3 regions of the Pseudodesulfovibrio aespoeensis Aspo-2 genome follow, and region 1 is predicted to be linked to each of the others. Evidence: riboswitches for the same ligand, from Rfam matches in the RefSeq annotation. Region 1 holds a riboswitch; each other region holds the start of a gene.
What was found. Region 1 has a riboswitch for cobalamin ahead of metE (5-methyltetrahydropteroyltriglutamate--homocysteine S-methyltransferase). Riboswitches for the same ligand answer to the same signal wherever they lie in the genome.
Positions count from the first base shown of each region.

Region 2: linked by a shared signal. The riboswitch ahead of DAES_RS11565 (sirohydrochlorin cobaltochelatase) and the one ahead of metE (5-methyltetrahydropteroyltriglutamate--homocysteine S-methyltransferase) in region 1 are both predicted to bind cobalamin.
Region 3: linked by a shared signal. The riboswitch ahead of DAES_RS04855 (ribonucleoside triphosphate reductase) and the one ahead of metE (5-methyltetrahydropteroyltriglutamate--homocysteine S-methyltransferase) in region 1 are both predicted to bind cobalamin.

Region 1 covers NC_014844.1:2,827,278-2,834,669, reverse strand. The annotation lists partial or broken gene tnpC (IS66 family transposase) at 1-770, opposite strand, end outside; gene metE (5-methyltetrahydropteroyltriglutamate--homocysteine S-methyltransferase) at 1,674-3,959, opposite strand; cobalamin riboswitch at 4,062-4,228, opposite strand; gene DAES_RS13180 (TOBE domain-containing protein) at 4,331-5,389, opposite strand; gene modA (molybdate ABC transporter substrate-binding protein) at 5,563-6,300, shown strand; gene modB (molybdate ABC transporter permease subunit) at 6,304-6,960, shown strand; gene DAES_RS13165 (ATP-binding cassette domain-containing protein) at 6,957-7,392, shown strand, end outside.
Region 2 covers NC_014844.1:2,495,265-2,502,656, reverse strand. The annotation lists partial or broken gene DAES_RS17985 (methionine adenosyltransferase domain-containing protein) at 54-284, opposite strand; gene DAES_RS11590 (sirohydrochlorin cobaltochelatase) at 263-1,069, opposite strand; gene cobI (precorrin-2 C(20)-methyltransferase) at 1,082-1,798, opposite strand; gene DAES_RS11580 (ABC transporter substrate-binding protein) at 1,856-2,794, opposite strand; gene DAES_RS11575 (ABC transporter ATP-binding protein) at 2,791-3,585, opposite strand; gene DAES_RS11570 (FecCD family ABC transporter permease) at 3,578-4,627, opposite strand; gene DAES_RS11565 (sirohydrochlorin cobaltochelatase) at 4,634-5,635, opposite strand; cobalamin riboswitch at 5,773-5,951, opposite strand; gene DAES_RS11560 (chemotaxis protein CheA) at 5,970-7,392, opposite strand, start outside.
Region 3 covers NC_014844.1:1,090,013-1,097,404, forward strand. The annotation lists gene DAES_RS04845 (tetratricopeptide repeat-containing diguanylate cyclase) at 1-1,845, shown strand, start outside; gene DAES_RS04850 (hypothetical protein) at 1,931-2,173, opposite strand; gene DAES_RS04855 (ribonucleoside triphosphate reductase) at 2,196-4,256, opposite strand; cobalamin riboswitch at 4,433-4,613, opposite strand; gene DAES_RS17550 (hypothetical protein) at 4,863-5,015, opposite strand; partial or broken gene DAES_RS17930 (IS5/IS1182 family transposase) at 5,026-5,113, shown strand; gene pgm (phosphoglucomutase (alpha-D-glucose-1,6-bisphosphate-dependent)) at 5,128-6,798, opposite strand; gene DAES_RS04865 (methyl-accepting chemotaxis protein) at 7,110-7,392, shown strand, end outside.

The DNA.
Region 1 (7,392 bases):
CGATACGTTTCAACTCGTTCCCACTGCCTCCAGGCTTAAGAGATGGCGCGACCAAGTAGGCTTTTTGCGGCTTGGTCTGTCCCCAGAAGCAAAGCCTTGATGGTGTCCATGATCTGACTGGACTGGCTCTGACGCATGGCCAGGATGCGATCCGCATCAAAGCCCGCTTGTCGAGCCTGCTTTTCCAGGCCGTAGAGTTGAGCAATGAGATCGATCACCTCCTGGGCGGTGCCGCGTTTCTTAGTCCCAGCCTTGAGCACGTCCATGAACTTACGCCGCACGTGCGCCAGACAGCCCATATGGATAATACCCTCTCGCTCCCCAAGAGCGTTATACCCCGCATACCCATCGGTTTGCAGGTAGCCAGAAAAGTCACGCACCAACTCCTCGGCAATCTTGCCGGAACGCGAGGGCGAATAGTGAAAGAGTACGCCGGGTTTTCCAGGAGGTCCGCCTCGGGCGAGCCACATATATGATTTGCTCGTGTTCTTCCGGCTAGGTTCTTTCAACACCTGCACCGTGGTCTCATCCAGGTTCAGGACCGGCCCAGACAGAATCTCTTCGTGTAGAAGCTCCATGATCGGCTCGCTAGCTTCGGCAGCCCGAAAAGCCCAGCCGCACATGGTGCTCCGGGATACATCCAGGCCCAGTCGTGTGAACATGCGCTCCTGACGATAGAACGGCAGTCCGTCAACAAACTTGGAAGCCAGGACATAGGCCAGGAGACCCGATGTGGCGATGCCCTTGGGAATGATCTGCGGCGGCACAGGATGCTCCTCCTTGAAATGAAGGGCATCATGGCATCGATGGGGTGCTGCTGTAAGAAGGGGTTCATTGTGCGCTTACAACAAATTTGTTTGTGCATGTATCTTATACCTAACCTGAGCGATTTTCCAGCCTGACACAACATCAACGATGGCATATCGCTCAGGATTGTCAAAAATGGCATTCAAGGGATTATGAAGGTCTATTTGGCTCAGTTCGTCTGCCCTCAGTTAGAATTTACGTGTCACCCAAGTGTCATTCTCAAAGGCAACTATGTTTTTCATGGTGAATATGGCATTTCAACCCATTGAAATAACGCAGGTAAGCGATCTTCCGGTTGATTGGTTACGGCCTTTCACGCCGTTGATAAGGATTCAAAGCCGACTTCATCACGAGTCGAGGCATTTGGGAATATTCCAAAAAGCATAACATCTCTCCCTTGCTGAAGCCGGGTCAAAATGCTAGGTCATTCTTCATGCACAAAGGACACGCCAAAACAAAATAGACTAATAAAATCAAATCATTGCCGCTCTGCCGAAAAACTAGACGTTCGAGTCTTCTCTTCGGCACCAGAATGATCAAGGGTTGCGGCTAACAGGCCGCAACCCTTTTTCTTTTTTATCCGGCAACTTGCACGATTGTCTTCTTTCGGCGTGATTTGACCCCTCTGGGTCAAAGTGGTGGGTCAAAGCACCCGGAATCGTCTGTCGCCGGAGGCCAGTTTTGACATCTGTCAAGGGTTCGCAAAGGTTCTTGAGCCTTTCCCCTCCGCTTTCCAGAATGCAGTGAATGAAGTGTGCAGTCGGGCGTCGATGCCGGGCCGGGCGGTTCATGAACAAGCCGGGCCGGGCGCACAGCCCCCACCCTGCCAGGGGATGAGGGCTTGTGCAGTCAGCCGGGGTTGTCGATCACTCTGCCCGTGTTCCCTCCAGGTGCTCGGCGCGCAATTGTTTGGCCGCCGTGACCATGTTGCGCAGCGAGGCGAGGGTTTCCGGCCAGGCCCGTGTCTTCAGACCGCAGTCCGGGTTGACCCAGAGGCGGTCTGCCGGGACAACGCGCAACGCCTTGCGCAGGAGTTGGAGAATCTCCTCGGCATCGGGTATGCGCGGGCTGTGGATGTCGTAGATGCCCGGTCCAATCCGGGCCGGGAACCGGCTGGCGTCGAACGCATCAAGCAGGCGCATGCCGCTCCGGCTCGCCTCGATGCTGACGACATCGGCATCCATCCTGGCTATCCACTCCACAATGGTGTTGAACTCGCTGTAGCACATGTGCGAGTGGATCTGCGTTGCGTCGTCCACCCCGGACGAGGCGAGGCGGAAGCAGTCCACCGCCCACCGGAGGTACTGCCCGCGCTCGGATTCGCGCAGGGGCATGCCCTCGCGCAGGGCGGCCTCGTCGATCTGGATGATGCTGATTCCGGCGGCTTCGAGGTCGCGGACCTCGTCGCGCACGGCCAGCGCGATCTGGCGGCAGACCTCGCTCCTTGGAATGTCGTCGCGGACAAAGCTCCAGCAGAGGATGGTCACGGGTCCGGTCAGCATCCCTTTCATGGGGCGGTCGGTCAGGCTCTGGGCGTAGACGGCCCAGTCCACCGTCATCGGCCCTGGCCGGGACACGTCGCCGAAGATGACCGGCGGCTTGACGCAGCGGCTGCCATAACTCTGGACCCACCCATTGCTGGTGAAGCAGAAGCCGTCGAGCTGTTGGCCGAAATACTCCACCATGTCGTTTCGTTCGGGTTCGCCGTGGACCAGGACATCGAGGTCCAGCCGCTCCTGGCGGCCCACGGTCTCCTTTATCTGTCGGCGCATCGCCTCTTGGTAGCTGGCGTCGGAGAGTTCTCCCCGCTTGTGCGCCAGCCGGGCCTGCCTGATTTCGGCGGTCTGGGGATACGAGCCGATGGTCGTGGTCGGGAAGAGGGGCAGCCCCATCCGCGCCTGCTGGGCCGTGGCCCGCGCAACGGCGGGCGAGGTGCGGGTGAGCATGGATTCGTCAATGGCCAACAAGCGTTGCGCCACAGCGGGATTGTGCACCAGGGCACTTCCGTTTCGTGCGGCCAGAACGGCTCGGTTCTCGGCGAACAGGGCTGGCGCGGCGGCGCTCCCATGCCCTTTCAGGGCAGCCACTTCGGCGCATTTCTGGACGGCAAAGGCCATCCATTGCTTGAGGGACGGATCCAGTGCGTTCTCGCTCTCGACATCCATGGGCGCATGGAGCAGCGAACAGCTGGAGGCGACCATCACCCGGTCCTCACCCAGAGCGGCGCAGGCAATGTCCACGAGCCTCGCCGACGCGTCGAGGTCTGTCCGCCAGATGTTGCGGCCATTCACCAGCCCGAGGGAAAGGTGCATGCTCTGCGGCATGACGGCAAGGGTTTCTTGGAGCTGGGCGCGTCCCCGGACGAGGTCCAGGTGCAGGGCGTCCACGGGCAGCGAGACAGCCAGGCCAAGGTTTTCCCGCAACTCCCCGAAGTAGGTCGCGAGCAGGATTTGCGAGGGGCCGCACGCCTTGGCGAGCTGCGCATAGGCATGGCGGGCGGCTTCTGCGGCCTGTGGGGGCAGGTCGAGGCACAGGGCGGGCTCGTCCAGCTGCACCCACCGGGCCTGGCCGGCCAGTTCACCGAGGATGTCGCAATAGGCCCTGGTCAATGCCTCCATATGGTCCCAGCGGCTGACGCCGCCAACCTCTCTGGCAAGGAGCAGGAAGGTGAGGGGGCCCACCAGGATCGGTCTCGGGTTGTAGCCAAGGCCAACGGCCCGATGAATGTCCCGGGCAAGCTGGCCGGACGTTCCGGTGAAGGTTGTATCCGGCCCTATCTCCGGGACAATGTAGTGGTAGTTCGAGTCGAACCATTTGGTCATGGTCATGGCAGGGACATTGGCGTCCGCGTCGCCGCGGGCCATGCGGAAATACGTGTCAAGACCGCTGCCGCCGCCGTGTCCCAGGAACCGCTCCGGGACGGCCCCGACCATGATGGCCGTGTCCAGCACATGGTCATACAGGGAATGATCCCCGACGCAGACCGAGTCCAGCCCGGCCTGGGCCTGGATCGCCCAGTGCCTTTCCTTCAGTTCCCACGCCACAGACAGAAGCCCGCTCTCGTCAAGCCTGCCCTGCCAGAAATCCTCCAAAGCCCATTTGAGTTCGCGGCCTGTTCCCATTCTGGGAAAACCAAGTACGTGCGCGTTCATGTCCACTCCATTTTACAAGGTGTCAGACAAGGAGTTTCCAGCCAGCTCCGGGCGGGTCAACGTCCGAAGCAGATGGTCCGCGACCGCAAACGGGCGCGGGCCGGAACACATCCAGGCAAGACGTCTTCTGGCTCCCGGCCCCATGCATGCCCGCACCCTTCCCCTGACGGGTGGATGCGGGCGGGTTTTGCCGGTTACAGCGGCGCGTCCGCAACGGTTTTTCACCGTTTTCCGTTTCTTGCCATATGCATATATCAAGATTAACAGATATACAGCTTCCGCGCTCTTGGCAAACGGAAATGTGGCGGGTGTCCCGACCACAGCTCCAACTTCCTGTCCACGGACTTCATCATGTAGCGGGGGGGGCGAACCTACCGGATGGCGTTGAGGACCACCGAGAGGCTCTTGAACCAGAAATCCACCTCGTCTCCCGGTTGCAGGGCCATGTCCCGTGCGCTCTGGCCGGAAACCAGGGCGCAGACTTCGGTCCCTTCTTCGAGGCGTCCGGTGATCTCCGCGATCACGGGCGAATCGAGCACGCGCAGGACTGTCCCTGGCAGGCGGTTTCGGGCGCTCCCTGACACCGTCTGTCCGGCGCGCATGACATTGACCAGCGGGGCCTTGACCGTGGCCACGATGGGAGTGCCGACCTCAAGGCGCATGGCGCGCATGCTGTCGGCGGTGATCACGGCGTGGATGGTGACGCCGGATCGGCTCTGCATGCTTACCTCGGCCATCACGGTATCGGCCAGCAGGGCTGTCACATGCCCGATGAAGGAGTTGCGGGCGCTGCTGCGCGTGCGCATGTCGGTCTGGGCGAGCCGGACGATGGCGGTCACATCCTCCTGGGTGAACTGTTGCAGGCCCGATGCGAAATCCAGCGACGACTGGCCGAGCACGGGCTTGATCACGGCCAGCGGCACGCCGCCGCGCAGCATCTCCACCACGCGGGAGTTGCGCAGCACGCGCGGGTTGGCCAGCTCCCTGGGCAGCCCGCATTCCTTGCCGCGTTCATAGCAGATCCGCCGCAGATATCCTGCATCAAGGTGAAAGAACTGCCCCCTGAGGCCGCAGGCCATGGGGCTTTCCAGTACCCGCTCCAACTCGGCGCAGAAATTCTCGGGCAGCGGCACCTCTCGCGTGCTTTCCTTCAGGCCGAGATGCACCACGCCGCGTTGCATGTCGAAGGCGGTGCGGTCATCAAGGGCCAGCACCTCGCCCAGCCGCGCCCCCGTGTGCCGGAGCAGGAGAAAAGTCAGCCCGACCCGCTCTCGCGCCCGGACGCTGTCGGGCCGTCTGGCGCTGCTTCGCCATATGGCGAAGGCGTCGGTGAGTTTTTGGAGCTGCTGCGCGTCGAGGTGATGCACGTCGTCGGCAACGCTGAACAGCTCGCGCTGGCAGTGGCGGGGGACCATTCTGGATTTTGGCATGGCGTGTCCGGGTATGGTCACGCTTTTTCCCAATTGCGTGACACGGTTGCGTTGTGTGTCGATACGTTCATATATGAGGCCAAGGTTTGCACAGGTACCGGTCAAAGTAAAGAAACCCGCAACCCGCACCCGCAATCCGCAACCCGCAACCCGCACCCCCCCGAGGAAGGACCATGAAACGGATAGCCCCATTCCTGCTTGTTCTTGCCCTTGTCCTGCCGTCGAGCGCCCTGGCCGCAGACTTGCTCATAGCCCAGGCCGCCAACTTCACGTCGATCATGCAGGATGAGATCATCCCGGCCTTTGAGAAGGCCACGGGCCTGACCGTCCAGGCCACCTATGCCTCCACCGGCAAGCTGTACGGGCAGATCGTCAACGACGCCCCCTTTGACATGCTGCTGGCCGCCGACGAGAGCCGCCCGGACAAGCTCTATGCCGACGGCCTGGCCCAAAAACCCTTTGTCTACGCCCAGGGGCAGGTGGTGTTCTGGTCGCTCGACACGAAGCTGTGCGCACAGGGATGGAAGGCTGCGTTGCAGGACCCGGCGGTGAAGAAGATCGCCATCGCCAACACGGAGACCGCGCCCTACGGCACCTCGGCCATGAAGGCCCTGCAGGCCGCCGGGATCTGGGACGCGGTGCAGCCCAGGCTCGTGTTCGGCCAGTCCATTTCCCAGGTCTTCCAGTTCGCATCCTCGGGCGCGGCTGACGTGGGCTTCATCGCCTATTCCTCGATCTTCACGGAAGAGGGCAAGAAGGGCTGCTTTGTGGTCGTGGATGAGGCACCCCCGGTAGTCCAGGCGGGTTGCATCCTCAAGAAAGCGCCCAACCCCGAGGCGGCGGCGCGTTTTGCCGAATTTCTGGCCTCGCCGGAAGTGCAGGCCATGAAGCTGAAGTACGGATACAAATAGCCCATGGATTGGACACCACTCCTCCTCTCGGCGAAGCTGGCGTTCTGGACCATGGCGCTCATCCCGGTGCTGGCCGCTCCGCTGGCGTGTGTGCTGGCGTTTGGCCGGTTCCGGGGCAAGAGCGTCCTCGACGCCATTGTCACCCTGCCCATGGTCCTGCCGCCCACGGTCCTTGGATTCGGACTGCTCGTGGTCATGGGCCCGCGCGGGCTGGCCGGGGCGGCCTGGGAAGACCTGACCGGAGGCAGGCTGGTCTTCAGTTTTGCGGGCATTCTGATCGCCTCGCTGATCTTCAACCTGCCTTTCGCGGTCCAGCCCTTGCGCGCCTCCTTCGAAAAGATGGACTCGCGTCTGCTCGAAAGCGCCGCCATTCTCGGCCTCACGCCCGTGGCGACCTTCTTTCGGATCATCCTGCCCAACTGCATCGGCGGGCTGGCTGCGGCGTCCATCCTCGTCTTTGCCCACAGCCTTGGCGAGTTCGGCGTCATCCTCATGGTCGGCGGGAGCATTCCCGGCAAGACCCAGGTGGCGTCCATCGCCATCTTCGAGGCCGTGGAGGCCATGCGTTTCAACGACGCGTTCCTGATGTCGGCGACCCTGGTCCCGGTCAGCTTCGCGGTCCTCATGATCATCAACAAAATCAACGCGAGGCGGCCATGATGCTCTGTGCTGACATGACCAAGCGGCTCAAGCACTTCGATCTTGAACTGCGCTTCTCCTGCGCGCCCGGCCAGATCACCGCCGTGGTCGGGCCGTCCGGGGCAGGGAAGACCACCATGATCCGTCTGCTGGCCGGGCTGGAGCGCCCGGACTCCGGAGCCATCACCTTTGGCGGCCAGACCTGGGCCGACCCGGACTCCGGCGTCTTTGTCCCGGCCCGCAAGCGTGGGCTGAGCCTCGTGTTTCAGGAATACACCCTGTTCCCCCATCTCAATATCCGCAAGAACGTGGCCTTTGCCGCCACGGACATGGACCGGGTTGACGCGCTCATGGACATGTTCGGCATCCGGCACCTGGCAGCCAGCAAACCCGCCGCCATCTCGGGCGGGGAGCGGCAGCGGGCGGCGTTCTGTCAGGCCCTGGCCCGCGAGC
Region 2 (7,392 bases), 330 kb from region 1:
GCGGAAGCATGGAGCTTCCGCCTCTTGTATGCGTGTGATGTCTTGCCGCGCTCTATCTTGCAGGCGGTGCGCGGGTCGTCCACCGCTTCGGTCATCTCCCAGGTGAACTCCGGGCGTTCGCGGCCAAAATGGCCGTAGTTGGTGGTCAGCTGAAAGATGGGGCGGCGCAGGTTGATCCGATCCTGGATGAAGTAGGGGCGCATGTCAAAGACCTCTTTGACGGCCTTGGTCAGCTGTTCGTCGGTCACCTGGCCGGTCCCGGCTAGCAGCGCGACAGGCGGCGCATGGCGTCGTCCAGGTGGGTCAGCCAGATGTCCACCAGGGAGTCGTATTCGCCCGCGCCCTTGAGCACGGCCACGCATTCGATGCCTGCCTCTTCGAGCCGGGATTTCCAGCTGGCCTCGCCCTCGCCCACCATGTCGCGCGCCGCGTGCCAGCCCGCGCCAAAGAGGAACGGGAGCAGATAGGCCCGTTTCACGCCGCTTTCCGTGAACCGCTCGATGATGGCGTCGATGCCCGGTTCGGCCTCCATGGCCCCCATGTGCACGGCGCTGTCGCGGGCCTGGAAGGCCTGATGCAGACAGTCGTAATAGACATTGCCGTCGTGCTTGGTGCCGTGGCCCATGAAGAGCACGGCGTCGTGTTCATCGCGCCCGCCCATGGTCTCGGCCAGGGTCTCGGCCAGGATGGCGTCCACCACCCTGTCCACTCCGGCCTCGCCAGCCACCAGGGGGAATCCCACCTCGACCCGGCTGAATCCGCCATTTTTGAGGACCAGATCGTTGGCCAGTTCGAGCAGCCCGTGGAACTCGGCACCGGGGATGAGGTGCAGTGACTGGACGACCACGTGGGTGACGCCCTCGCCCAGCAGTCGGCTCAGGGCGTCGGGCACGGACTCCACGGCCTCGCCCGCTTCTGCCATGTGGCCCCGGATGGTGCGCGAGGTGTAGGCCAGGCACACGGGCGTGTCCGGGTGCGCCCGGCGCACGCGCTGTGTGATGTGGGCCAGGGAGGCCACGGAGTTTTCGTGGCGGGAGCCGAAGGCGGCGAGGACAATGGCTTTCTTCATGTTCCGGTGCTCTTATTTCCCGGTGTTTTTCTTGACCAGCGCCAGCGAGAAATAGTGCGGCGTGGCGGGCGCATCCTTGATGTCCATGAGGATGGATTCTCCCTCCATGCCCAGGCGCGACACGAGCACGGTCTTGTCCGACAGCCTGAGCCGCTCCAGCGTGGACCGGATCTCCTCGAAGTTTTTGTAGGCCTTGAGGATAACAGCGTTGTCGGCCACGTCAAGCTGGGCTTCGAGCCGGTCCGGGTCGGACACGCCCGAGGTGATCAGCAGCGATTCCTTGGATTCGCACAGGACCAGCCCGATCCTGGCCGCAGCCGCGTGGAACGAGGTGATGCCCGGAATGGCCTGAAGCCGGATGGCCGGGTCGATGGCCAGCAGGGTGCGCTGGAGGTAGCCGTATGTGGAGTACGTCAGGGGGTCGCCCAGGGTCAGGAAGGCGGCGTCGAGCCCCTGGTCCAGGACAGCGGCCACGGCCTTGGCGTTGGCCTGCCAGGCCGCGTTGAGTTCAGCCTCGTCCTTGGTCATGGGAAAGCCGAGGTTCTCCACGCGCACGCCCTGCTTGAGGTGGGGGCGGGCGATGTCGTAGGCCGTGGAGTAGTCGTTCTTGGTGGAGGCTGCGGCAAAGATCACGTCCACCCGGCCCAGGGCCTTGATGGCCTTGAGGGTGAGCAGTTCCGGATCTCCGGGGCCGACTCCGATGCCGTAGAGGGTGCCTTTATCTGTCATGCGTTGTGTTCTCCCGCCGACTCGCAACCGTGCCGGGGTCTGTGTTGTGCCGGGTCGCTAGTCGCCGGTGGTGGGGTGGAGCAGTTGGTACACGGTCTCAATGCCTGCGAGCAGGCGCATGGTGGGCCGCGAGACCAGCCGCTCGTCCACCAGGAAGATGTTGCGGTCGCGCACCGCCTTGATGCGTGAGGCCGCCGGGCCAGTGGCTATTTCCATGATGGTCACCGTGTTCATCACGCCATACTGGGTCAGGTACACGTCGATGGCCGGGGCCTTGGCCAACATGCGCTCCAGGCCGTAGTCAGCGATGTTGGTGTCATGGCGTGGCCGGGCGTCGTCGGCCACATTGCGTCCGCCTGCGGTCTCCAGCACGAAGATGGGCATGGAGCCAGGGGAGAAGGTGGCGACCTTGCGGTGGATGGACTCGAAAAAGACGCCGGGCCGCCGCTGCTGGGGGATGCTCTCCAGCCGCTGGCGGGCGAGGCTCAGGCCGTCCTTGAACTCGCCGATCATGCTCTCGGCCTGCACTTCCCTGTCGGTCAGGATGCCGAGTGTGCGCCAGTAATCGTACATCTCCGGGATGGTGCCGGGCTGCAGGGCGGCCACGGCGACGCCGTGACGCTCAAGGGCGGTCCACAGGCCGGGATGGGCGGTCTGCTGCATGGGCCGGATGAGCACGAGGTCGGGCTTGGCGGCCAGAAATTTCTCCACGCCGTCGCGGGCGTTGAAGGTCGGCCTTTCCAGGGCGGTGGACGGGAAGTCCTCGTTTTCGGTGACGCCGATGATGGCCTCGTCCAGGCCGAGCTTGAAGAGGTTTTCGGTGTGGGCCGCATAGAGCGAGATGATGCGGGTGAACGGCCCGCGCACCGGGATGGTGCGGCCCGTGTCGTCCCTGACGGTCTGGGCGCGGGCCGGGCCGGGGGCCGACAGGAGCAGGGCGGCGCACAGGGTCAGGGCCAGGGCGGCGAAAGAACGGGAGCAGGGAGAGCGTGTCATGCGTGGTCCTTGGGATCGTAGGCAATGGTCATGGGGCCGGAGCCGCTGCGGCTGACAAGGGCGCGGACGCCGAACACGGCCCGGATGGTTTCGGGGGTGAGAGTGGCATCCGGGCTGCCCTGCGTGTGGACCGCGCCGTGGGCGAGCATGACGATGCGGTCGCAGCAGGTGGCGGCCAGATTGAGGTCGTGGAGCACGGCGACCACCGTGCGCCCATCCTGGCGGGCCAGCCGGCCAAGTTCGGCCATGACGGCCAGCCCGTGCCGGATGTCCATACTCGAAGTGGGCTCGTCCAGCAAGAGGCCCGGCGTGGCCTGGGCCAGGGCCCTGGCCACCACGGTGCGCTGGCGTTCGCCGCCCGAAAGCTCGGCCAGGGTGCGGCTGGCCAGATGGGCCACGTCCGTGGCCTCCATGGCCGAAGAGACAGCGGCCATGTCCGCGTCCGAGGGGCGCGAGAACCGGGGGATGTGCGGGTGGCGGCCCATGAGCACGGTCGCGCGCACCGTGAAGGGAAAGTTGCAGTCAAACCCCTGCGGCACCAAGGCGGTCAGCCGGGCCATGGCCGCCGGGCGTACCTCGGACACCGGCGCGCCGTTGATCAGCACGCTGCCAGAAGAGGGCGATTTGAATCCGGCCAGGAGGTCGAGCAGGGTGGATTTGCCGCTGCCGTTGGGACCGACCACGGCGTGGAACAACCCTGGCCCAAACTCAAGGTCGAGCCCGCGCAGGACCGGCGTGGGGCCATGGGCGAAGCCGAGGGCGCGCGCGGTGTAGGTGACGGCCTCAGTCATGCCGCCTCCCGGCGCGGGTGCGGCTGAACAGCCAGCAGAAGACCGGCCCGCCGATCAGGGCCGTGAGCACCCCGATGGGCACCTCGTGGGGCAGGACCGCCCGGGTCAGGGTGTCCGCGGCCAGCAGGAGCATGCCTCCGCACAGCCCGGAGGCGGGCAGCAGCCAGCGGTTGTCCGGCCCGGTCACCAGCCGCATCAGATGCGGCACCACCAGCCCGACAAAGCCGATGACCCCCGACACCGAGACGCAGACCGCGCTCATGAGCGAGGCCGTGAGCAGCAGGACGAGGCGAACCCGGCCCGTGTTCACGCCCAGGCTCCTGGCCTGGAGCGCGCCCAGGCTCATGATGTTCAGGTCGCGGGCCAGGAGGAGGCAGACGGCGAAGCCGGGCAGGCAGACCGCGCCGGTGAGCAGGGCGTCGCCCCAGGTGCGCGAGACAAAGCTGCCCATGAGCCAGAAAACGATGACCGCCACGCGCTCGTCGGCCAGATACTTGATGAAGCTCAAGCCCGCCGAGAGGATGGCCGAGACGATGACCCCGGAGAGGATCAGGTTGACCGGCGAGAGCTCGCCGTCGCGCCCGGCCATGGCGATGACCGCCAGCAGGGTCAGGCAGGCGCCGATGAACGCCGTCAGGATCAGGGTGGCCGGGCCGAGGAAGGTCAGCCCCAGGAGCAGGGCCAGGGCCGCGCCAAAGGCTGCGCCCGACGACACTCCCAGGGTGAAGGGATCGGCCAGCGGGTTGAGCAGCAGCCCCTGGAAGACCGCGCCCGCCACGGCCAGGGCCGCGCCCACGAAGATCGAGGTCAGGATGCGCGGCAGCCGCACCTCAAGGACCACGCCCGCTGTGAGCGGGTCCAGGGAATCCGCCGCCCCCCGCAGCCAGCCCCAGACAATGGCGAGCACCTCGCCCGGAGTGATGGCGATGAACCCCATGCCCGTGGCCGCGACCGCAAGGACGCACAGCCCTGCCGCGAGCAGCAGGAGCGTCAGTCCGGTCCGGGCCTTTTGGCGCGGGTATGGGCGGGGGGCGGTGGTCATGGTCGTCTAGCGGAGCAGTCCGGACTGGCTCATGGCGTCCTTGAGATGGTCCACATAGAGGTCGGCCCAGGCGTCGTTAGCGCCCAGGCCCGTCAGGTCGGTGGTGACCTGGTACCCGGCCTTGGTCAGGATGATCTTCCAGGCGTCGTCCTCGTCGCCCGCCATGTCGTTGGAGGCGTGGTCGCCCGCCACCACCATGAGCGGCTTGAGCAGGACTTTTTTCACCTTGGCCGCCTTGAGTCCGGCCAGGATGTCGTCAAAGGCGGGATAGCCCTCCACGCAGGCCGCGAACACGGGCACATCGTAGGCCTCGTTCATCTGTTTCTGCAATTCCGCGTAAATGCCGGTGGAGAAGAAGTCGTTGCCGTGGCCCATGTAGATCAGGGCGGCGCGCATGGTCTTGGCCCGGTCCACGTCCGCCTTGAGGGCCTTGACCCCGGCGGCGATGTCGTCGGTGTAGGGGTAGGCGTCGCCGGGCATGCCCAGCGCCGGACGGCCCAGGCGGAGGGCGGCAAAGGGGGCGGACTTGGCCTTGACCGTGCGTATGGAGTCGAGCGCGATCATGAGCCCTTTGAGGTCCTCGAACTCCTCGCCCGCAAAGACATGCAGCGACTGGACCGTGATGTCGCGGAAGCCCTCGTTTTGCAGGTCGGCGATGGTGGCCAGGGGCGTTTTCACGGACAACACTTCTGCGGGCACGCCGGGGTTGTCCTTGATCCAGGCCGCATCGTCGCGCCGCTCGTGCCAGATGGAGCGGATGGTGCTTGAGGTGAAGGCGAGGCGCACCGGGATGCCGGGGTTGGCCAGCTCCACCCGCGTCCTGATGTTCAGGATGGAGCCGAGGGCCTCGGGGTAGGAGGTGCCGAAGGCGGCTAGGACAATGGCCTGCCTGACCGGGCCGCTGTGGCCGTGTCCGGCCCGGGCGGGCAGAGAGAACAGGCAGACAAAGGCAAGGGAGAGTGCGTAGGTCAGGATGCAGGCAGGAATGTGGAAATGGGAACGAGTCATGATTCCTCCTCGTCGGGAGGGGCTGGTTGGCGGGAAAAGAAAACGCCCCTTCCCCGCATGCGGCAGCGAGGAAGGGGAACCGTATTTTTCCCTTCAAATACCTATGGATGGCAAGCCCTCGTGCCATCGGAGGCAGACCGTGGAAACGGGCTCAGGCAGGTCTTCCGGCTGGCTCCTCCCGTCTTCGCCTTCCCGGGCCTTCCCAGTGGCATGAATGAAGACGGTTCATGAGAGCGTCACGGCGGCGGGTCCGCTCCCGATTTGCACGGGATTCCCTTTTCAATCCTTGGTGGACACCTGAGACTGGCTAACTATGCCCACAGGGGTGGCCAAGTCAAGATGTTCGCGCCATGGCGCGCCGTTCCTGGAAGTATTGCAGGATTTCCTCGGTGTCGATGACCAGGGCGTCGGATTCGCCCATCATGCCGTAGCCGAGGATGGGCACATGGAAGATTTCCTCGACCGGCACGGTGAAGCCGGTGATGACCACCTGTTGCTGCCTGAGGACTTCGTCCACCAGGATGGCGGCCTTGTAGTCGCCCACCCGGACCACGATGGCCTGGGCCATCTCGATGTCGGTCACCTCCGGGGTGAGCCCCAGCAGGTCGGCCAGCCGCAGCAGCGAGTGGACCTCGCCGCGCACGTCCACGGTTTCGCGCCCGTCGGGTAGCTCCACCACGTCGTGGATCTTGGGCATGTATATCTCGACCACGTCGCGGCTGGGGACGATGAAGGTGTCGCCGCCCACCTTGCAGACCAGGGCTTCCACGATGCCCTCGTTGGCCGAGCGGTCCAGGGGGATGGAGATGGTGAAGGCCGCGCCCTTGCCCAGCGTGCTCTCGATGGCGATGTCGCCGTCAAGGGTGTTGCGGATGGAGTTGACCACCGCGTCCATGCCCACGCCGCGCCCGGAGACATCGGTGATAGTCTCGGCTGTGGAGAAGCCCGATTGGAGCACGAACTGGAGGATTTCCGCTGTCTCGTAGTGCTTGTCCGGGTCGGCAAGTCCTTTTTCCAGGGCCTTGTTCAGGATGCGGTCCGGGTCCAGTCCGCGTCCGTCGTCGCGCACCTGGATAAAGGCGGTGTCGCCCTTGCGCCAGGCCGCGAGGATGACGTTGCCGGTCTCGTCCTTGCCTGCCTGCTTGCGGCCCTCGGTGGTCTCCAGGCCATGGTCCACCGCATTGCGCAGCAGGTGCACCAGGGGCTCGTTGAGACTCTCGACAATGGTCTTGTCCAGGGCCAGGTCATCGCCCTGCACGGTGAATTCGAGTCTTTTGCCGATCTTCTGGCTCAGGCTCCTGACCAGCCGGTGCATGGGCATGAAAATCTGTTTCAGGGGCACCAGTCGGATGGCGTCCACCTCTTTTTGCAAGCGGCTGATGACGTTGTCGAGCTCGCGCAGCGACGCGGCCATCTGGGCGAGATTGCGCGCCCCGCCCTGGGCGATGACCGCGTAGGTGACCATGAGCTTGCCCACCAGCTCGATGACCCGGTCCAGCCGGTCCGTGGGCACGCGGATGGACGAGATGGCCTGGGTTGCGGGTGTGCCGCCCTTGGTCTTGGGGTCGCATTTGACGTCCGGTTCGGACTCCTGCTCCGGGTCGGCTTGCTCCCCTGTCTCCTGGGCATCGAGGTCGCACTTTGGCTCCCCTTCGGCCATGGCTGCGGGGTCCATGAAGGCCCTGGCCGCCTCGGCCTCGTCCTCGAAGTCCGGCCTGGCTATGGCCTTGCTCCTGGGTGCGTTCCTGCCAAGGGAT
Region 3 (7,392 bases), 1.7 Mb from region 1:
GAGGTGGGCCGCCTGCTCGATCTGGTCTGCCCCAAGTACACCACGGTCTCGCGGCTGGCCAACGACAAGTTCGCCGTACTCGTTCCCGACGCCAAGCCGCGCGCCTGCTTCCAGCTTTCCGAGGTCATCCGCTCGGGCATCGGCAAGCTCTCCTTTGTGGACGACATCACCAACGACATCATCACCGTGACCACCAGCGTGGGTTTCGTCAACTATCCCCAGGGGCTTGAGGGCGGCCAGTTCCGCCGCGCCCCCTCGGAGCAGGCGCGGATGCTCGTGCGCAAGGCGCGCAAGAGCGTGAGCGTGGCCAAGGACCTGGGCCGCAACCGGGTCTTCAGCTATGCCGACATCCTGGCCAAGGGCGGGCGCGTGCTCGAAGCCTTGCCCATGAACCGCGTGGTCGTCAGTCTCGGCGAATCGTCCGGGGCCAAGGTCGGCCTGCGTTTCCTGGTGCGCGCCCCCAAGGCCTCCCAGTCCGGCGCGGAACCCGCTGTCCAGGCAGGGCGCTCCCCGGCCATGTTCAAGGCCGAGGTGGTCCTGGTCGAGGTGCAGAGCGAAACCGCGGTGGCCGAAATCCTCCACCTGGGCGACGCCAGTTGGAACGTGAAGCCCGGCGACCTGCTCAAGCTCGTCACAGGCGATGAGCCCCATTTCAGCGACCGGCCCGGAGTGTCGGTTCCGGGCGCGCCGCCGCGCAAGGACGCGGCTACCAGACTCGTCAGCTACAGCGATTTCGTGGCCACTCTGGCAACGGCGCGGCTCAAGCCCGAAACCTTCGGCCTGTCCCTCATCCGCGTGCTCGATCAGCCCGCCGATGCCGATGCAGCGTATCAGGAGGCCATGGATCAATTGGTGGCCGATGTGGCCGGGCTGGCGCGCGGCGGCTTTGGCGAGGGCGCGTTCGGGGGCCGTTACGGACTCAACGGCATGATCTTTTTCCAGGAGGGCGTGGACGGGCCGACCCTGCGCGCCCGGTCCCTCGAAATCGCCAAGCTGGCGGCAGACACCCTGGGCGTGTCGGTCTCCATCGGCTCGGCCTGCCATCCCTTTCTCAATTTTGACCGCGCGGACATTCTCGAAAACTGCCGCAAGGCCTTGGAGCACGCCCTGTTGCTTCCGGAGCCGCGAGTGGCCGTGTTCGATTCCATCTCCCTCAACCTCGCTGCGGATCGCCGGTTCATGGACGGCGACATCTACGGGGCCATTGAGGAGTTCAAGCTCGCGCTCCTGGACGACGAGCACAACCTTCTGGCCCGCAACTCGCTCGGCATCTGCTACGCCCAGCTTGGCCGGTTCGAGGACGCCCGCCGACAGTTCGAGCAGGTCTCGGCCATTGACAAGAAGGATGTCCTGGCCCTGTACAATCTCGGCTGGGCCAACCACCGCCTGGGTGATCTCAAGAAGGCCGAACAGGCGTATCGTCAGTGCCTCAAGGCTGACCCCGGCCATGTCTACGCCCTGATGCGGCTTGGTTCCATCAGCGAGCAGGCAGGGCATCTCAAGAAGGCGGCCAACCATTACAAAAAAGCCGCTGCCCAGCCCGGCGGCGAGCGCATGGTGCTCAGGCCGCTGGCCCGCATCGCCTACAGGCAGGGCGACATCGACGCCACCCGCGAATACCTGCATCTCGCCCTCAATGCCGACCACAACGATCATCAGGCCATGCACATGCTGGCCCGGCTCTACCTCGACCAGGGGGAGGACCCCCAGATCGCCGAGGTGCTGGCCCGGCAGTCGTCGGCCCTGTCGCCGGACAAGGACGTGTATTGGGAGACGCTTGTGGAGGCCCTTGAGGCCCAGGGCAAGGTTGAAGAAGCGGTGAAGGTGGCGGCGCGGGCCGGGTAGATATTTGGGATTTGACTGGGTTTGGGAGGAGGGTTCCCCCTGCGCCATTGGGTGCGCGGGGGGATTCTTTTTTTTGGGTATGTTTTTACTTGCCCGTGCTCCCTGATTCGGTGCTGCCGCTCGCGATTTCAACGATTTTGTCGAGGGCCTTGCCACGATCCTGGGCGAGTTTTTTCCACTTGCGTTTCTCGTTTTTGAGGGCCTCGATGGTGTGCAGCAGGTTCTGGATGGTCTGGGCGGGGTAGCCGTGCGTTGCACGGCTCCCCCGACGAATTTCCTCGTCATTATGCTGCCGAATGGCAACGATCTGATTGGCGTCCAATATCATCTGACGGATGTCCTCAAAAGGGTCAGGCGGTGCAGAATGTCTCCTGGGAGAATTCCACCCGGTCCTTGTATTCTTCCTGTTTGCCCTTGTTCCAGCGGCCCACGGGTCTATAGTAGCCCACCACGCGGGTGTAGACTTCGGTGTCCCTGTCGCAGGTCGGGCAGGTGAAGTGCTCGCCGTAGATATACCCGTGGTCGTCGCATACCGAGAAGGTCGGGGTGACCGAGATGTATGGAATCTTGGTCTTGCTCATGGCCTTGAGCAGGAAGTTCTTGACGCTTTCCTCATCGGGTGCGGCCTCGCCCAGGAAGGTGTGGAAGACAGTTCCTCCGTTGTAGAGGGGCTGCAGTTCGTTCTGGTGCTCCAGGGCGAAGAAGACATCCTGGCTGGCTCCCACGGGCAGCAGGGTCGAGTTGGTGTAGTATGGCACCTCGCCGCCCGAGGTGTGGATGTCGGCGTAGAGCTCCCTGTCGATCTTGGCCAGCCGGTAGCATGTTCCTTCGCCCGGCGTGGCTTCCAGGTTGTACAGGTTTCCGGTCTCTTCCTGAAACCTGACCACCAGCCTGCGCAGATGGTTGAGGGTGCGCTGCATGAGGCTCAGGCCCGAAGGCGTCTCCATCCCTTTGCCAAGCAGGTTGACGCAGGCCTCGTGCCCGCCGATGAGGCCGATGGTGGAGAAGTGCCCCTTGAAGCCGTTCTTCAGGTAGCGGCGGGAGTAGGGAAACATCCCGGCCTCAAGATTTTTCTCCACGATCTTGCGCTTGAATTCCAGGGACTCCATGGCCAGCTCCGCGTATTCGGAAAGCAGCTCAAAGAAGTCCTCCTCGTTGTGGGCCAGGTAGGCGAGCTTGGGCAGGTTCAGGGTGACCACGCCGACAGAGCCGGTCAGATCGCCCGCGCCGAAAAGGCCGCCGGTCTTCTTGCGGATTTCCCGAAGATCCATCTGGAGTCGGCAGCACATGGAGCGCACGTCCTCGGGGTTGAGGTCGGAATTGATGAAGTTCTGGAAATAGGGTGCGCCATATTTGGCGGTCATCTTGAGCAGCAGCTTGCCGACTTCCGACTCCCAGGGAAAATCCTTGGTCACGTTGTATGTCGGGATGGGGAAGGAGAAGATGCGGCCAGCAGCGTCACCTTCGAGCATGACTTCAAGAAAGGCCCGGTTGATCAGAGCCATTTCAAGGGCATACTCGCCGTAGGTCGAATCCAGCAGCTTGCCGCCGAGGATGACGGCCTCGCCTGCGATGTGGGCCGGGGGCACGACGTCAAAGGTGAAGTTGGTGAACGGGCTCTGCCCGCCCCAGCGCGAGGTGGCGTTCAGGTTGAACAGCAGCTTTTGCACCTGCTGCTTGACCGCTGCATAGTCCAGCCCGTCGTGCCGGACAAAGGGCGCGAGATAGGTGTCCACATTGTTGAATGCCTGGGCGCCCGCCCATTCGTTTTGCAGGGTGCCCAGGAAATTGACGATCTGTCCGCACGCGGCATCGAAATGCTTGGCCGGGGTGGACGAGCAGCGATCGCGCAGGTTGAACCCTTCAAGCAGCAGATCGCGCAGGCTCCAGCCCGAGCAATATCCCGCCAGCCCAAAGGACAGGTCGTGAATGTGAAAGTACCCGTGGTTGTGGGCCATGCGCACTTCCTCGGGATACTTCTCCAGAACGTAGCGGGCCTGCACCGAGCCTGCCATGTGCAGAATCAGCCCCTGGAAGGAGTGGACCATGTTCGAGTTTTCGCTGACACGCCAGTCGAGATTGTCGAGGTAGCTCTCGGTGACGCCCACGATATCCATGAATGATTGGTCCTGGGTGCGCAGTTCGCGCCGCTTTTCCCGGTAGAGGATGTACCGTTCGGCCACCTTGTACAGGCGCGCTTCCATGAGCACCTGCTGCACCATGTCCTGGACCTGCTCCTGCTCCGGGGTGTCCATGTCCGCGAGCTTGGCCTCGACCTTTCCGGCGAGCCTGTCGGCCAGCATCGGATCCTTGATGCCGCTTCCCTTGAGCGCCTTGAAGATGGCGACCCCTATGCGTTTGGTGGACCAGGTCTCGATGCGCCCGTCGCGTTTGATGATTTGAGTCGGCATGATCGTCTCTTGGCAGACAGGGCAACGGGGCAACCGGTCGTCCTTCCGATGCGCGTGGGGCATGGGTGTCTGCATGGTCGCCCTTGACGGCGGGACAGCGGCGGAACCGCAGTCGCCGGGCGACGTTGGGATGGAGTGTTTTCACAGTCCGGATGCGGGGTCCGCGCACCACATCAGGAGAGGAATAGCTTCAGGCCGGTCTTCTGGCTCTCCCCACCCGGTTCCGCCTTCCCACCCCAGTGGGGCAGTGGCGTGTTGGAAACGGGCGCATAGGGGGATCACAGCGGCGGGACCGCTCCGGTTTTGCACCGGATTCCCGATTATGGCCTTGCGGCCACCTGAAGAACATCGTGACAAGAGAAAATCTAGACCATGCTTCCGGAGAGCGCAAGCGGGTTGTCTCTGTTTTTTTGAAATCCGTGAATGTGTCGTGATTGGCAGGGTGGGATTTTCTTGATGGTGTGGATGAATGACGGCGGGGGAAATGCGTCGGCAACCAAGCCGTCATTCCCCGCGAATCACATCGCCCACCGCCATTTTCTGGCTGAGGAAATCCACCATGGCGAATCGCGGGGCAAAGACCGGTTCGCGGTCAACCAAGTCGGTTCATTGCAGCAGGAAGGCGAGGATCTCGCAGGCGAGAAGGCTGTTGGCCGCCTGACCGCCAGTGGCCGTGGTGGGAATGATGTCGGAGGCGCATCCTTCGGCGAGGCGCTTCGTGGCCGGACCGTTGAAGGAGTTGCCGAGAAACGATGGCAAAAACCCCGGCCATTGGCGGGACAAAGGCGTATGGGAAAGAGTGCTGGAAACCTTGATAGATGAGCCAGGTTATGCTTGGCTGATGATCGATGCCAGCCAGTGCATTTGGCTTTTACCGCCGGAGGCATTCCAACACGCCTGCCTTGTGGAAGGCGGCGGCGACGATGGCTTGGGCTTCCTGTTGTATGGTGCGCAGGTGGTCGGTGTTTATGAAGGATTCCGCGTATATCTTGTAGATGTTTTCAGTGCCTGAGGGTCGGGCGGCGAACCAGCCGTTTTCGGTGGTGACTTTGAGCCCGCCGATGGGGGCGTTGTTTCCGGGTGCGCGGGTGAGTTTGGCGCGGATGGGTTCTCCGGCGAGGGTGTCGGCTGTGACCATATCCGGGGAGAGGCAGCAGAAGGCGGCTTTTTGTGCGGGCGAGGCAGGGGCGTCCATGCGTTGGTAGATGGGCGCGCCGTGTTCGGCTTCAAGGTCGCGGTAGAGTTCGCCGGGATCGCGTCCGGTGCTGGCGGTGATTTCCGCAGCGAGCAGGTCCATGATGATGCCGTCCTTGTCGGTGGTCCAGACGGTGCCGTTGCGGCGCAGGAAGCTGGCCCCGGCTGATTCCTCGCCGCCGAAGCCGCAGGAGCCGTCGAGGAGGCCCTCGACGAACCATTTGAAGCCGACGGGCACCTCGTGCAGTCGGCGGCCCAGTGTGGCGGCCACGCGGTCGATCATGGAGCTTGAGACCAGGGTTTTGCCCACAGCGGCCTGGGCGGGCCAGTCGGGCCGGTGGGTAAAGAGGTACTGGATGGCCACGGCCAGATAGTGGTTGGGGTTGAGCAGGCCGGAGCTTTTGGTGACGATGCCGTGGCGGTCGTAGTCCGGGTCGTTGCCAAAGGCGATGTCGTAGTCGTCCTTGTGGCGGATGAGCGAGGTCATGGCCCATGGCGACGAGCAGTCCATGCGGATCTTGCCGTCCCAGTCCACGGTCATGAAGGCGAAGGAGGGATCCACGACCGGGTTGGTGATAGTCAGGTCAAGATCGTACATGTCGGCCATGGGTTCCCAGTAGGCGATGCCCGAGCCGCCCATGGGGTCCACGCCGATCTTGAGGCGGGCGTTGCGGATGATGTCGAGATCGACCACGTTGCGCAGGTCGGTGATGTAGGGGGTGATGTAGTCGTGGTGCTCCACGACGGGGTCTTTCAGGGCGCGGGCGTAGGGGATGCGGTTGACGCCCCTGAGCCCGTTTTTGAGCAGTTCGTTGGCCCGATCCTGGATGGCCCTGGTGGTTCCGGTGTCTGCCGGGCCGCCCTCGGGCGGGTTGTATTTGTAGCCGCCGTCGCGCGGCGGGTTGTGGGACGGGGTGATGACCACGCCGTCGGCCAGTCCGCTGGTGCGCCCTTTGTTCCAGGTGAGGATGGCGTGGGAGACCACCGGGGTGGGGGTGTAGCCCAGGCCGCGCTGGATGCGTACCCTGACCCTGTTGGCGGCGAACACTTCGAGCGCGGTGGCCAGGGCGGGCTCGCTCAGGGCGTGGGTGTCCATGCCCAGATGGAGCGGGCCGTCGATGCCCTGGGCTGCGCGGTGTTCGCACACGGCCTGGGTCACGGCCAGGATGTGGTCCTCGTTGAAACTGCCGTCGAGCGACGAGCCGCGATGCCCTGAGGTGCCGAAGCTGACTTTGCAGGCCGGGTCCGCCGGGTCGGGCCTGGTCTGGTAGTAGGCGGCCACCAGCCGGGGGATGTTGACGAGGATGTCCCTGGGCGCCGGTCGCCCGGCCAGTTCGTGCAGCGGCATGAGCTCTCTCCTTCTTTGGTCTGCTCCGGCGGTTGACCGGAATCCACGCATGCCATCCCATAGCACCAATCCGCTGGGTCTGTCATGATCCCGTGTGATAAAATGATAAAGATAACCATTTCTGGATGAAAATTTATAAAAGGGTTGTTTTGCCGGAGATGGCATTGGCATATGGTGTTGTCTGAAGCTTGCACGCGTGTGCTGATTGATTGGTCATTCAGGCTCGGGGAGGCGTGTTCAAGCGTGTTGGCAGGGAGTCGGAGTTGGCCGCTCCCGCCAAGTGTTCGTGAATGAGCAAAGGAGTATTCCCGATGTTGCAAATCGTGACCGGAAAATTGTCCAGAGCGGTACTTCTCCCGGTTATCGCTTCAATTGTTCTGGGGGTGGCCTCGTTGGTCTGGTATGTCAAAACATCATCCTATGAAATGACCCTTGCGAGCGAGACCAGGGGGGCGGCGACCCAGGCCGCAAGCGTGGTAGCGGCTCTCAATCTGTTTGTTGACGACACGCTGGCCGCGACCAGAGCCATGGCCGACCGGCGGGTCATGGCGGAGGTCCTGGCCTCTGATACGGACCCGGCCATCGTGGACCTGG